3 regions of the Desulfitobacterium chlororespirans DSM 11544 genome follow, and region 3 is predicted to be linked to each of the others. Evidence: riboswitches for the same ligand, from Rfam matches in the RefSeq annotation. Region 3 holds a riboswitch; each other region holds the start of a gene.
What was found. A riboswitch is a leader RNA that binds a small molecule or an ion and turns the genes downstream of it on or off. The one in region 3 is predicted to bind cyclic di-GMP.
Positions count from the first base shown of each region.

Region 1 (4,234 bases), on a different contig from region 3:
GTATTTTTTATTAGATCCTCCATTGAAATATCGATATTTTCATGATTTTTTTTGTGATGATCATCTGGTTCATCAGTATTAAAACAGCTCAAAACCGTTGACAGATAATTTTTAAAAGCCATTAACTCGGTAACATTGTTGTTGATGCACAGTAGCCCAATTAAATCACGATTTTTTCCTTTTATAAAAAAAGTGGAAGAGACTAGAATCTTATTATCCTTGGTACGGCCGTGATTTACAATGTAATCTTGTTCTTTATAATATTCTCCCTTAATAAGCTTCAGAGCAAGGTCGGTCATAGGTCCGCCTAATTTTCTTCCACTAATATGCTCGTTGGCAATTGCAATAATAGACTCATCAGGGTTTGATGCATCATGGAGAACGATTTCATAATTACCTCCGCATACTTTACCAAAAAACTGAACTAAGGGTATATATGATTCCAAAATCTGCTTGTTATTCATCGGTTCCTCCATTAATTAATATCATTGATAAAGCCAAACTTCATAATCATTTGTTTTAGCCTTACATATTCTTATAGTATAATTTATAACCAATATTTTACCATTACATTTACCCCATTACAATAAACTTCCGCAGTCTACTAATAACTCTGTTTACTATTGATTCTTTTATTTAGAAGACAAAAACTGTTTCCAACCATTATGCTGTCACTGCTGTGAGAAAAAAATCTCTATAACATTTCTCCAAGGTTCTTGAACATAGAATAGTTCATAAAGATACTGTTCCGGGAATATTGTCCACTTTTTACTGATTCTCCGCCCAACGTTTTCTTCGATTCGTTGTACGAGCCCTTCCACATCGGGATTCATAACAGCAAAGTGAAAATCATCCTGGGAGAATCATTATGTCGAACATTCCTTCACTTCCTTTCCTAGGTTGCACATTGAAAGCATTATTTTCCCATGCTATAATGCTTTTGCGGTTTATTTGCTAAAGCGCTTGAGAAATGCGTCAGAGGATTTTGAAAGGTTCGGCTTATTATGGAAGAAAAACATAGTGATGGTGACCGGGACTTTAAGCTGTTTTTGCTGGCAGGATTGTTCGCCGGGATCGGCGCAGGTATTAATACATCCATATTCAACAACTATTTAAACGATATATTCATGCTTTCCGAGAGTGTCAGAGGTTTCCTCGAGGTGCCCCGGGAAGCGCCGGGTTTCTTTATCATGCTGGTTCTGGCGGTTTTAAGTTTTGCCGGGGATGTGCGGATTGCCATGCTCGGCATGGCCGCGGCAGGATTGGGGATGCTGGGGCTGGGCCTTTTGTCTCCCACCTTCGCGGTTATGATCATTTGGATGATGATGTACAGCCTCGGCACACATATGGTCATGCCTGTCACGCCATCCATCGGCATGTCCCTGTCCAAACTGGAGTCTTTCGGCGCCAGGCTTGGAACGATCAGCGCCTTCGGTCTGTTCGGCAGTATTATCGCCTACGTTTTTGTCTTCCTGAGCTTTCATTTTCTGAATATGACCTATCAGATCGCCTTTATTATCGGTGCTGTTTTCTATGTGTTCGCTGCTTTGGCGGTGGGGCTGATGAAGAAGGGCGAACCGAAAGCCAGGAAAGTCAAATTTGTTTTTCGCAAACGCTACACCCTCTATTATGTCCTGGCCGGCGTCAGCGGAGCGCGGGCGCAGATTTTTTTGACGTTTGCCCCATGGGTCCTGATCAAGGTGTTTAATGTGCAACCTCAGATGTTTGCTATCCTGGGTATGATTGTCGCCTTTGTGAGTATTGGCACACGTAAAATAATTGGCCGCCTGATCGACGTCCGGGGGGAGCGATTCGTTCTGACGGTGGAGGCCGCTTTGTTGTTCGCCATCTGTCTTGGCTATGCGTTCTCAGCCGACATTTTCCCTGTCGGCATCGCTGCGGTGATTATCGCCGCCTGCTATGTCATCGATAATTCCATGTCTGCGGTGGAAATGGCGCGGTCGACATATTTACGGAAGATTGCCGTCGATCTTGATGATGTGACCCCAACGCTATCGACGGGGGTCAGTCTGCAGCATGTCGCCTCCATGGTCATTCCCGTTTTCGGCGGGCTTTTGTGGGCAGCTTTTGGATATCAGGCCGTCTTTATGGGCGCAGCCGTTATCGCTTTTCTCAATTTCATACTTTCACGCCGAATTAAGATAGAGCTTGATCCTGCCGCTAGGGCGGAGTAGCACACAGATATGTTCAGGAGCAGATAAGTAATAAGCCTTGAGTTACGTCAGATGAGCGTATCTTAAGGCTTTTATTATTCATCAAAAGACCTCTAGTTCATATTTCTCATAACATCTTCAATTTCGGCCCCTACAGCATAACAAAAACTGCCGGTGTCATCTCTAAAATTAAAAGATAAAAAAAGATGCCACCCACTGGCATTCTGATAGGTAAAAAATCACAAAAATTTTATTACTATTTGCGAATATAGATTTATTTTTAAATTACCTTTCAAATTGTAATACTTTGTAGTAGAATTGATTGAGGTAATACCTCATACAACATACCAATATAATCTTTAATTATATTGCGACAAAGGCAAACTTAGTGAAAACTAAGGACGCAAAGCTATGGGCCTTCCTGATCAAGCTGATGGCTGCCAAGCTACCGAACGCCTCTTTTTGCTGTCGCTAAATGAATGCGGCTTTTTTTATTGGTTTTTTCAGCCTAAACTTTATCCTTGGTGAGCTAGTTTAGCATACTTAGAAAATCTATAAAAAAGTAAGCTATTTAAATAAAATCATAAGATATTATAGGGAGGAATTAGTTTGAAACTCAAGACACGATTATTTTTAATGTTCTTAGCTACTAGTTTAATTCCACTGTTAATCTTTTCCGCCGTATCCATACCTTCTTTTATCTCAGATTCCCAACAGAGTACCTATCAGCTAAGTGAGGATAAAATAGCAATTGCTAAAGCTGAAATAAACGGGATGCTAGATAAAAATTTCAATACCCTACATATGGTCGCTAATCAACCGGCCATCCGCAATTTTGATTTACCTAATGCGAAAAATATTCTGCTGGATGCCGTTAAAGTCAACCCCGAACTTATTATTGCTCTTGATAATACTGAAGGACAACAAGTCGTTAAAAGTAATGATGATGCCTTAACCAACATCATTGAGCGAGATTTTTTTAAGCAGGCCATGAACGGGACTGAAGAGTATGTATCCGATATTATCGTCGCGAAGGCTACCGGTGCATTGATTGTCGTTATCGCTACACCTGTTCGTGATATGAATAATAACATTATCGGAGTTCTTCAAGCGAACATACAACTCGCTCAGCTCAGTGACTTTGTCACAGAGCTTTCAGAAGGCGGTTCAAACGTCTATGTGCTTTCCAGGCAAGGGACAGTATTAGCCCATCCCCATATCGAATATGTTCAAAACCAAGAAGATTTCAGCTCTTTAGAATTTGTGCAAACAGGTTTTACCGGACAGGACATGACCATGCAAGGGGCAAATATTCAAGGTGAAGAGGTTATTGTCAGCCATGCTTTGCACGAACAGGCGGGCTGGCTAATCGCTGTGGAAACCCCTGTTTCGGTGGCGATGGCTTCCGCTAATAAACTCCTGTACATCTCAATCGGCTTGCTTTTTACTGTGAGCATTATTGTCGGCTTATTCGGCTTTATCTTTGCCAAACGATTTACGGAGCCCCTCGTCAAGTTATCCTCTGTTGTCGAAACAATTGCAAGCGGAGATTTGACAGACTTTGAGGTTGAAATCAAGTCAAAAGATGAAATAGGCCGACTTTATCATAGTCTTAAGACAATGACCCACAACTTAAGGGGACTGGTAGTCAACATTCAAGAGGTTGCCTCGGCTTTAGCATCTCATTCCGTGCAATTATCGTCAACAACTGAGGAAACCACGGAGAGCTTAACCCAAGTCGTTACAACGATAAACGAAATAGCTCAGGGCAATAGCAATCAGGCTTTAATGATTCAGGGTTCAACAGATGCGATTGCTACGGTTAATCATATCGTCGGCGAAGCTACGCAAAAAACAGAGGTTGGTGCAGACAAGGCCAAAGAATCCTTAGAGCTTGCTAAAGAAGGTCAAAAGGCTCTTGAACGCCAAAGTCAAAAAATAGAAGAAAACAACAAGTATTCGGACACTGTCGGTCAATCGATACTTCAACTGGCTACAATGGCCGATGAGATTCGCAACATGATCGGCGCCATTAACAGTATCGCCGAACAAACCAATCT
Region 1 covers NZ_FRDN01000010.1:261,289-265,522, forward strand. The annotation lists gene BUA14_RS17085 (helix-turn-helix transcriptional regulator) at 1-464, opposite strand, end outside; gene BUA14_RS17090 (MFS transporter) at 1,005-2,195, shown strand; cyclic di-GMP riboswitch class I at 2,543-2,627, shown strand; gene BUA14_RS17095 (methyl-accepting chemotaxis protein) at 2,784-4,234, shown strand, end outside.
Region 1: another riboswitch for cyclic di-GMP. It lies ahead of BUA14_RS17095 (methyl-accepting chemotaxis protein); the one in region 3 lies ahead of BUA14_RS06145 (HD-GYP domain-containing protein).

Region 2 (4,234 bases), on a different contig from region 3:
CTTTCAACCGGGAGCGATCCCCTACGGCACCGATGATGATCTTCTCCACCCCTTGAGACAGGTGAATTTTGAATCCCTCCTGGCTTAAACGCTCATTGATTTCCTGAACTTCCGCCTCACCGGCTCCACGCTTTAATACAATAATCATAATGTTCCACTCCTTAACTACCATCCTACATTTTTTATACTACTCACCGGCAAGGCGAGCAAAATCTGCCCTAATACAACTCTACTCAACAAGATCTCTGCGTAAATTAACGGCATCCCTTAGATAAACCGGATGAATTTCTTCCTGGGTCAAAGCAGACTCCACATGAAGCAGCACGCGGATACACATAGGCAGCGAACCCGGAACAGGAATTTCATTCAGGCAGATCATAGGGACCCGGTCCCAGCCCAGCTGGCGGGCGAAAGTCGCAGGGAATGCTGCATCAATATCCTTGGTCAGGGTGAAGATGGCACTGATAATATCCGTTGTTGCTAAAGAATTGCGCTTGATTATCTCCTGCAAAAGTTCTTGTGTCCCTGCACGGATGTGCTCAGCACTATTTTCTTGAATCGTAATAGCACCACGTATACCACGAACCCTTGTCACATTGGTTCACCTCCCTTTTAACCCTTGATTTCTTTCGGCGCCGCCCTATGTCCCAGGCCTACCGCCACCTCATCCAAGTGCAATAAGCCTACGCCGAAGAAGACCGCTACCGATAAATGTTCATCTCTTCTGGCAATGCCTATTTTTCCACCGATATTTAATCCCATGGCCTTTGGCATAATCTGGCTCAAAGCTTCCCGGGTAGCACCGGCAACGGCTCCTTCATCACCATGGGTTTCTTGAATGACCCCTTCCCGTTTCGCGGCAACAATGGCTCTTTCCACGATTTTTTTAATAGCTGTAAGATATTCGCCCCCATAATCCACCGCCACAGTACGAATGCCGTGGCGTCCAAAACCGTCCTTCAAGTGAACTTCCTCTTCACGGCTTTCCGCCATAGCCATCCGCATCGCCGCCATAGCAATTTTCTTACTTTCAGCAACCATTTTATTCCTTCCTTTCCCCAAAGGGATTCCTTGGCTTAGATTAACCCATCCTTAATAGTACTACACTATGTGCTTTAAGCACATTAGGACATTTTGCCTAAAAAAGAAAACAAAAAAGACACCTACGGTGTCTAATTCTCTAAATCACCGTCCTACCATCCTTCCTTTATTCAATTTAGGTGTAAAAAATAGAAAACCACAACCGTCCTACACTATGCCCTACACCAGCTGTCGGATTAGATATTAAATTGTATTATATAATGCATCGGGATCATTTTCAACCTATTTATCAATAACTCTATTTGGTAATCGACCGAGGCAAGAAAAAGCAGGCCCATCTTCCCAGAGGACCTGCGTCAACCATTCCTTAAGCCTGATTGTCTTTGACTTTCTTGATTCTAAGCACTTTACCCGCGGCAAAAGCAATGACTGCCGCAACTGCACTGAACAGTGCTCCCATCTTTGCTGCTCCCTGCAGGCCCGGCTCCATAAAGGCTACACCTGAGACGAATAAGGCGACGGTAAGTCCCATAGCCGCTACCACACCTGCCACAAAGAGCTCTTTATACCCCATGCCTTTGGGGAAAGGAAAACCGATGACTGTAGCCCAAGACCCCATGAGGAATATTCCTATGGTCTTTCCGCCGATGAGGGCGGTGAAAACGAGCCAAGTGAGGGTGTTGATTTCTGAGAATTCCACCCCGGCATTGGTTAAGCCAAATAAAAGCAGGCCAAAGTCCACGAAGATTTTCCACTCATGCTCAAATGTTTTCAGGGTGGAATGATCCTGGGGATCATCTTCAAATAAGCCGAATTCCTCCCGGGGAGGATGGGGCAGAAAAGGAACAATAAACACCAGAGCCAAAGCCGGGTGAATATGCGCCAGATAAAGACCGGCCCAGCTCAGCATTCCCCCCAAGACGATATAAGGCCAGTAGCTCTGAACATTTTTGCGTCTAAGCAGATAAGCAACCAGCATCCCCGCCGCAGTGAGCAATAACCAGATCGGCGCCACCGGGTTGGCGGGATCAGGGTAGAAGCAGGCAATAATCATCAGACCGATGCCATCATCGACAATAGCCAGGAGCAGCAAGAAAGAGACCGCAGCATGCTGAGCTCCAAACACTACCCTGGCCACCAGCCAGGCTAAGGCGATATCGGTGGCTGTAGGGATACCCCAGCCTCTGGCAAACTCAGGACTCCCGATCAGGGCATTTAAACCAATAAATACAACGGCTGGGCCCAAAACTCCGCCAAGGGTGGCCATTAGAGGATTGATCGCCCTTTTAAGGGGATTTAAACTTCCTCCGGGCAGCAGGCTTTGGGTAATTTCTATCGCAGCCATGGCAAAAAAGAACACCATAAAGATATCATTAACAAAGAAATGGAGGGATATATGGCCCACAATTTCATTGTGAACAAAATGATGGTAGTTCTCCGGTGCTGAATTAGCCCACACAAGGGCGATAAGGACACCTAGGATTAAGGGTATTGAAAACTCCTGTAAAAAATTGAGCGTCTTTTTCTGGGTACTCACTGGCCTTCCTCCTCAAGTAAAATAATGGGTACATGTTAGTTTATATTTTCACGCCTTACAAAAGGCGCAATTACCAAAGTCTCGTCCAGCCTCCCCCATAGGGCAAAAAAGCACACAAAAAAAAGAGTAGTCCAAAAAGGAACTACTCTCCCCTAAGAAGTTCTAACTACTTGCAGCCTGGCGATCCTAGCCGGTCTTGTGCAACGACCTTAGACCCATAGCTTTAGCGTCCTCTGCTTTCGCAAAGTTTGCCCCAACCATTAATGATATATAATCTTTAGATACTTTAATATAGCATAGCTAAACCGCCCCAGGCAATAAAACGGGGTAAATTTCTACAAATCTCTTATTCGGCAGATATTATAATTGCGTACTGAACAAGACCACATCTCTCTATTATTTACCTATACTTCAGCGCCCGACTCTTAAGGTTTGACTATTATGCTCGATGATTAGGGTCTGATTAAGCCGCGGCTCTGTCAGGGCTGAATCTTTCTTAATCACCTGGATGCGAACAATAGCGGAGACATTGGTTCCATCCAACTGAATTACTCCTGTTTGAACAGGAATCTCCAACTCTCCCCGGGCCAACGTTCCCAGAGTTTTGCCATTTTGGATCACGCGAACCGGAGCAGCGGGGACCGCCTTGAGGGTGATCAGAGCTGTTTGGGGAGTCGTTTCCTGAATCAGGTTCGGGGTAACCGTACTTGACACCGGTGTACTGTCCAAGGAAGGGGCTTCTATGTTCTGAGCCACGGAAATATAGTAACCTACAGGATCTTTGGCCAGCCCTAAGGCCATCTGAGCTAAAACCAAGAAGACAGCAGAGAGAACCACTGCCCGAATAATAACCTTCTCGAATCTAAGCAAGCCCGCCGAAGCACTGGGCCGATAGCTTTTGACACGGGGTGCGCTTCTTACGGAACGAGGAATAAACCCACTCCGTTTTTTATACTTACCAAAAAATTGCCAGCGACGCATAAACTTCACCTCATCACCAGTTTATGCAACCTTAGCGGAACTAAGACATGATTCTTATCTTAGAATGTGCAGATTCTAGGTGTTACAGAGTACTACTCATCGACTAAAGCGTGTTCCCCTGCTCCCCGGCCGGCCCGGTACCCCATAGCAAAAGCTGCCTGCAAGTTATATCCACCCGTCACTCCGTCCACATCCACTACTTCTCCGGCCCAATAAAGACCCTTGATCTTTTTGGAAGCCATGGTCTTGGGATCGATTTCTTTGACATCCACTCCTCCAGCGGTCACGATAGCCGCAGCTAAAGGCAGAGTCTCCTTGATGGTTAAAGGAAGCTCCTGCAGCAAATGGACCAGGTGCTTTCTCTCTTCTTTACTGATACTATTGACCACTTTCTCGGGGGGAATCCGGGACCATTGGATCATTAGGGGAATTAAGCTTTTGGGAAGGAGCTCATCCAGTGAGTTCTTAAATTGCTTATTTAAATATTTCTTAAAATCTCTCTGCACTCTCTGATCCAATTGCTCGGCCGTTAAGGCCGGCTTAAGGTTAAGGGTCAAGCGGACCTTTTCCCCGCGGGCCAATGCTTCTCCTGCCCAGCGGCTTAAAGTAAGAATAATAGGTCCTGAGACGCCGAAGTGAGTAAAAAGCATCTCCCCAAATTCTGTCCGCTGCTTT
Region 2 covers NZ_FRDN01000009.1:100,031-104,264, forward strand. The annotation lists gene aroF (3-deoxy-7-phosphoheptulonate synthase) at 1-148, opposite strand, end outside; gene aroH (chorismate mutase) at 230-595, opposite strand; gene BUA14_RS14900 (HutP family protein) at 613-1,041, opposite strand; gene BUA14_RS14905 (Na+/H+ antiporter NhaA) at 1,409-2,578, opposite strand; cyclic di-GMP riboswitch class I at 2,747-2,841, opposite strand; gene BUA14_RS14910 (hypothetical protein) at 2,990-3,559, opposite strand; gene BUA14_RS14915 (BaiN/RdsA family NAD(P)/FAD-dependent oxidoreductase) at 3,652-4,234, opposite strand, start outside.
Region 2: another riboswitch for cyclic di-GMP. It lies ahead of BUA14_RS14905 (Na+/H+ antiporter NhaA); the one in region 3 lies ahead of BUA14_RS06145 (HD-GYP domain-containing protein).

Region 3 (4,234 bases):
GATATAGTGGCTGACTTCCTGGGCGGTAATGGTGTGCCGGCTCTCTACTTTCTGAGCCAATCGGGCGTCATTAGCAAAATAAAAGGCACTTTTCCCTTTACCGCAGCAAGAAGTGAGATAACGTTTCAGAAAAAGGTCTTCACTAAGGGTTTGCTCCACTGTCGTTTCCACCCACACGAGCCCTTCCCTTTTATCCAAGGTAATCTTCTTTATCTGATCAGGATCTTCGATGATCCCTTCCGAACAGAGAAAGCCTATGACCAATTCTCTCTCCTGAGTAGGCGTACAAACCATGGTCGCAAATTCTTTGCCATTAATAAAGACTGTGAGGGCCTTTTCGATGGCAACCAGCTCGTTGACCACTTCTTTATCGGTTCCTATAATTTTGATGACCTGAGTTTCTGTAGTGCTAGCTAAATGGCTACTCATGTCATTCTCCCTCCTGCAAAAATCTTTCCATCCTCGTTTAGGTCATCTTCTATTCTATTATACGACCTAACAGACAACTTTACCTTTTTGCACTTTTATTCTTTTGCGGTAATCTTTCAACTTCTCTGAAAAATACTGAACATCAAGGAAGGTCATTTCCTTTTTTTCCAAATTGCCTCATTTCTTCTTGTCAAAATCATGGTATACTAGGATTAAATTCAGACAAAATATGTTCCAAGGTAATCACAAGGGGGTATTGGCAATGAAGGTCCAGGATATTATGCAAACCAATGTTATTACAATTTCGCCGAATACGGAAATTAAGGAAATCGCTAAGCTGCTATGTGACCATCATATTTCCGGAGTCCCGGTCATCGACCTTTTCGGCAATTTAATCGGTATTGTCAGCGAAGGCGATCTGCTGCATAAGGAGACCCATCCTCGGGTTCCTGACGCGGTAGGATTCCTGGGTGCTCTGATCTATTACCGAGGTGTCAAACAATATGAATCTGATCTAAAGAAATTGGTTGCCCTCAAAGCCTCGGAAATAATGACTCATGAGGTTATAACTCTCGAAAAAGACGCTGCTATTGAGGAAGCTGCCTCTCTCATGATTAATCACAATGTGAAACGGTTACCCATCATGGAAAACGGCAAAATGGTCGGAATCATCACCAGAAAAGATGTCATTAAGGTTCTGATTGAAGAGTAGCCGTTCTTTGCCCAATTACATAGCCCAGGCACAACAAGCAGCCCGCCGCTTCCTTTGGGGACCCGGCGGGCTGACTTTATCACTGCCAGAAGTCATGGATTAACCAATTCATAATAATGCTTTCCCTCGGAATTCACTCGCTGGGCCTCTCCTTTGTACACCAGATGCTCCAGATGAGCCATGGCCTCACCTGAGGCAAACCACTTCTGAGTAAGGGGAAAATCATTCCAGCTCTTATAGCTCAAATCCCAATGCATTCTTGCTGCTGTCTCTATGACTGATTTTTGGCCATCACGCAGAATTCCGGTGATTTCCTCAAGTCGTTCCTGGTGATGAACGATCAATTCATCAATCCGTTGCCGATGGTCTTGAATAAGGCTGCGATGAGACGGAAACACCCAGTCAATGTCAAACCGGCGAATTTTGTTCAGGCTCTCCATGAAATTCCCCAGGCTATCGATTTTGTAATGCCAGAAAGTAATATTCGGGGTAATTTCATTAAGGATATGATCCCCGCCCAAAAACAGCTTATGCTTTCTTTCGTATAAACCGATATGTCCGGGGCTATGGCCTGGAATATCGATCACTTCAAACTGATAGGGACCCACTTCTAAACAGTCTCCTTCTTGCAATGGGGTGTATGCAAAGGGTTCCTTGGGGGCTATGTCGAAGGCCTCAATCTCTTTCATGCCGATTCCCTGGTTCAAATTAAGACCCTCACTCAGATGCCCCAGCACCTGTTCAGGAGAGGTTCTGAAATTATTCAGCAGGATACCGTCTTTCTTTCCGATATAGACCTTACACCCTTGTTTCCACAGATAGTCAGCCAACCCGGAATGGTCCACATGCATATGGGTCAGCACCAAATCTGTCCGTTTCAGGTTAATGTCTGACGCTGTAATTCCTTCCATCAGGGCATTCCTGCACTCTTCCCTGTTAAACCCTGTATCCACAATCAAGGAACGGCCTTCAGAGGGGATGATATAGCTATTTAATGCCTTCAGTGGGTTTTTCGGCAAGGGTATTTCATTCAAGTAAATCTGGGGATAGACTTCCCGAATCATTCTTTTCACCTCAATATCTAAAAAATAAACTATTCTGATTATTCTAACACAAATATCCTGTGATTCATAGGCAACGCTCTACTCTACCCTCTCAAAAATTCTCCAACTGTTGGGGGAGAAGATGTTGTGAAGCTAAAACTTAGCCCTTATAATAGAATGGATGATAAATCCTTATGCCTTGGATACCTAAAATTGCATAGCCTATAATTTAGTGATTCGACAATAGCAAACCTGGCGAAAGCCAGGGACGCAAAGCTATGGGTCTTCCTGGATATACTCCTGATGATCGCCAAGCTACCGAAGCCTTAAGCTTTAAACACCTTTGTCGCCAGTTCACATGGCGACTTTAATTTTATACTGCTTTTATATATTTTTTTATAAGATAAGTTTGAAAGGAAGAGCGTTCAATGCGTCAGTTAAGCATAAACAGGCTTAAGGAAGGGGATATTCTGGGGCGAACGATCTATGCCAATGATGGCCGTGTACTCCTGGGGAAAGGGATGGCTCTGACCAAATCCTATATAGACCGTTTAAAAACCCTTGGCATCAACATTCTCTATATTGACGATGAGGTAAGCAAGGATATCATCGTAGAGGATATTATCTCTGAGGAGCACCGGCGGGAGGCCATGGCCTCCCTGGATAATGCTGTGCAGGCTGTGAAAGTAGGAAAAGATTTTGACGGTTTTAATGTAAAGAAGAACATTGACAATATTATTCAGGATATCCTTTTCCAAAAGGATATCTTCATCGGCTTAACGGATATGAGAACTTACGATAATCAGATTTTTGCCCATTCCGTCAATGTTTGCGTTCTCTCCATCGTACTGGGTAAGGCCCTGGGCCTGGATCGGGAAAATCTTGAAGGGCTGGCCATCGGTGCCTTGTTCCATGATATTGGCACTGTGAAATTGCCCAAGAAGCTCTTAAGCAAGCGAGAACCCTTTACTCCCAAGGAAGCAGCTCTTTACCAAACTCACACCAATCACGGTTTCGATATCCTCCGAACAAAACGGGAGCTGAATTTGTTGAGTGCCCATATTGCTTTCCAGCACCATGAGCGTCTCAATGGCAACGGCTATCCTCGTAAGCTCGAGGGAGACGCCATTCACCAGTGGGCTCAGATTGTCGGCATTGCTAATTTCTATGATAATTTAGTGAATGACGGTCCAGGACATACCCACATCCCGCCTTATGAGGCCTGCGAAATTCTTATGGGCAGTGCTGAAAAGTTTTTCCCTAAGAATCTCGTGATTACTTTTCTTAAGCATATTGCCGCGTATCCTACAGGCTGTACCGTTAAACTGAGTACCGGAGAAACAGGTATTGTCGTTGATCAAAATAAGAGTCTGCCGATGCGTCCCATCATCAGGGTTTTGGTAGCCGATCAAACCCTCTCCCGTGTTCAAGCAAAAGAATACAATCTCGTCGAGGAACGGACCCTTTTTATCGAATCCATTCTGGAGTAATACTTCTCCGGCGTTTTAGCCTTACCATTATCATATTGCCCTGTACTCTATAGGATAAGAAACCGAGGCGGCGGCCTCGGTCCTTTTATTGTCCTTTATCGGCATCTGTCCGAAAGAAACGACCGTTCCCCGGTGGAATACCGAGAAACGGTCTCATCTGAATTAAACCATAGCAGGATAAAGAAAGCTTGGACGGTTCCAGAATCTCTGCTTGGCCATTGCCTTGATAAATCTGCTGGCAAACTCCGAATCTGAATCCGTGACGATCCCCTCATCAGCCGATAAACCCAGCGGTTCCAGTACAGCATCACCCTTTTGAATGATGCCGATAGGTTTGAAATGGTTGTATATATCCGTTGTGAATTTCTGTGCTGTATATGTAAAATATGGGGTGATATTGCCGCTTCCCACGATAAGTATCCCGTCATAGACAAGTGGGGAACCCGTTAAAAAGCTGTCATGGACTTCATAGGCTATCCCCTCGGTTCCACTGACGGTCCCCAAGGTATCGTGGACAATGACCACTCTTAATTTGGCAGCAGCCAAAGTTTCCAACACTT
Region 3 covers NZ_FRDN01000005.1:63,622-67,855, reverse strand. The annotation lists gene fdhD (formate dehydrogenase accessory sulfurtransferase FdhD) at 1-429, opposite strand, end outside; gene BUA14_RS06155 (CBS domain-containing protein) at 692-1,141, shown strand; gene BUA14_RS06150 (MBL fold metallo-hydrolase) at 1,234-2,205, opposite strand; cyclic di-GMP riboswitch class I at 2,420-2,507, shown strand; gene BUA14_RS06145 (HD-GYP domain-containing protein) at 2,613-3,674, shown strand; gene BUA14_RS06140 (catalase) at 3,837-4,234, opposite strand, start outside.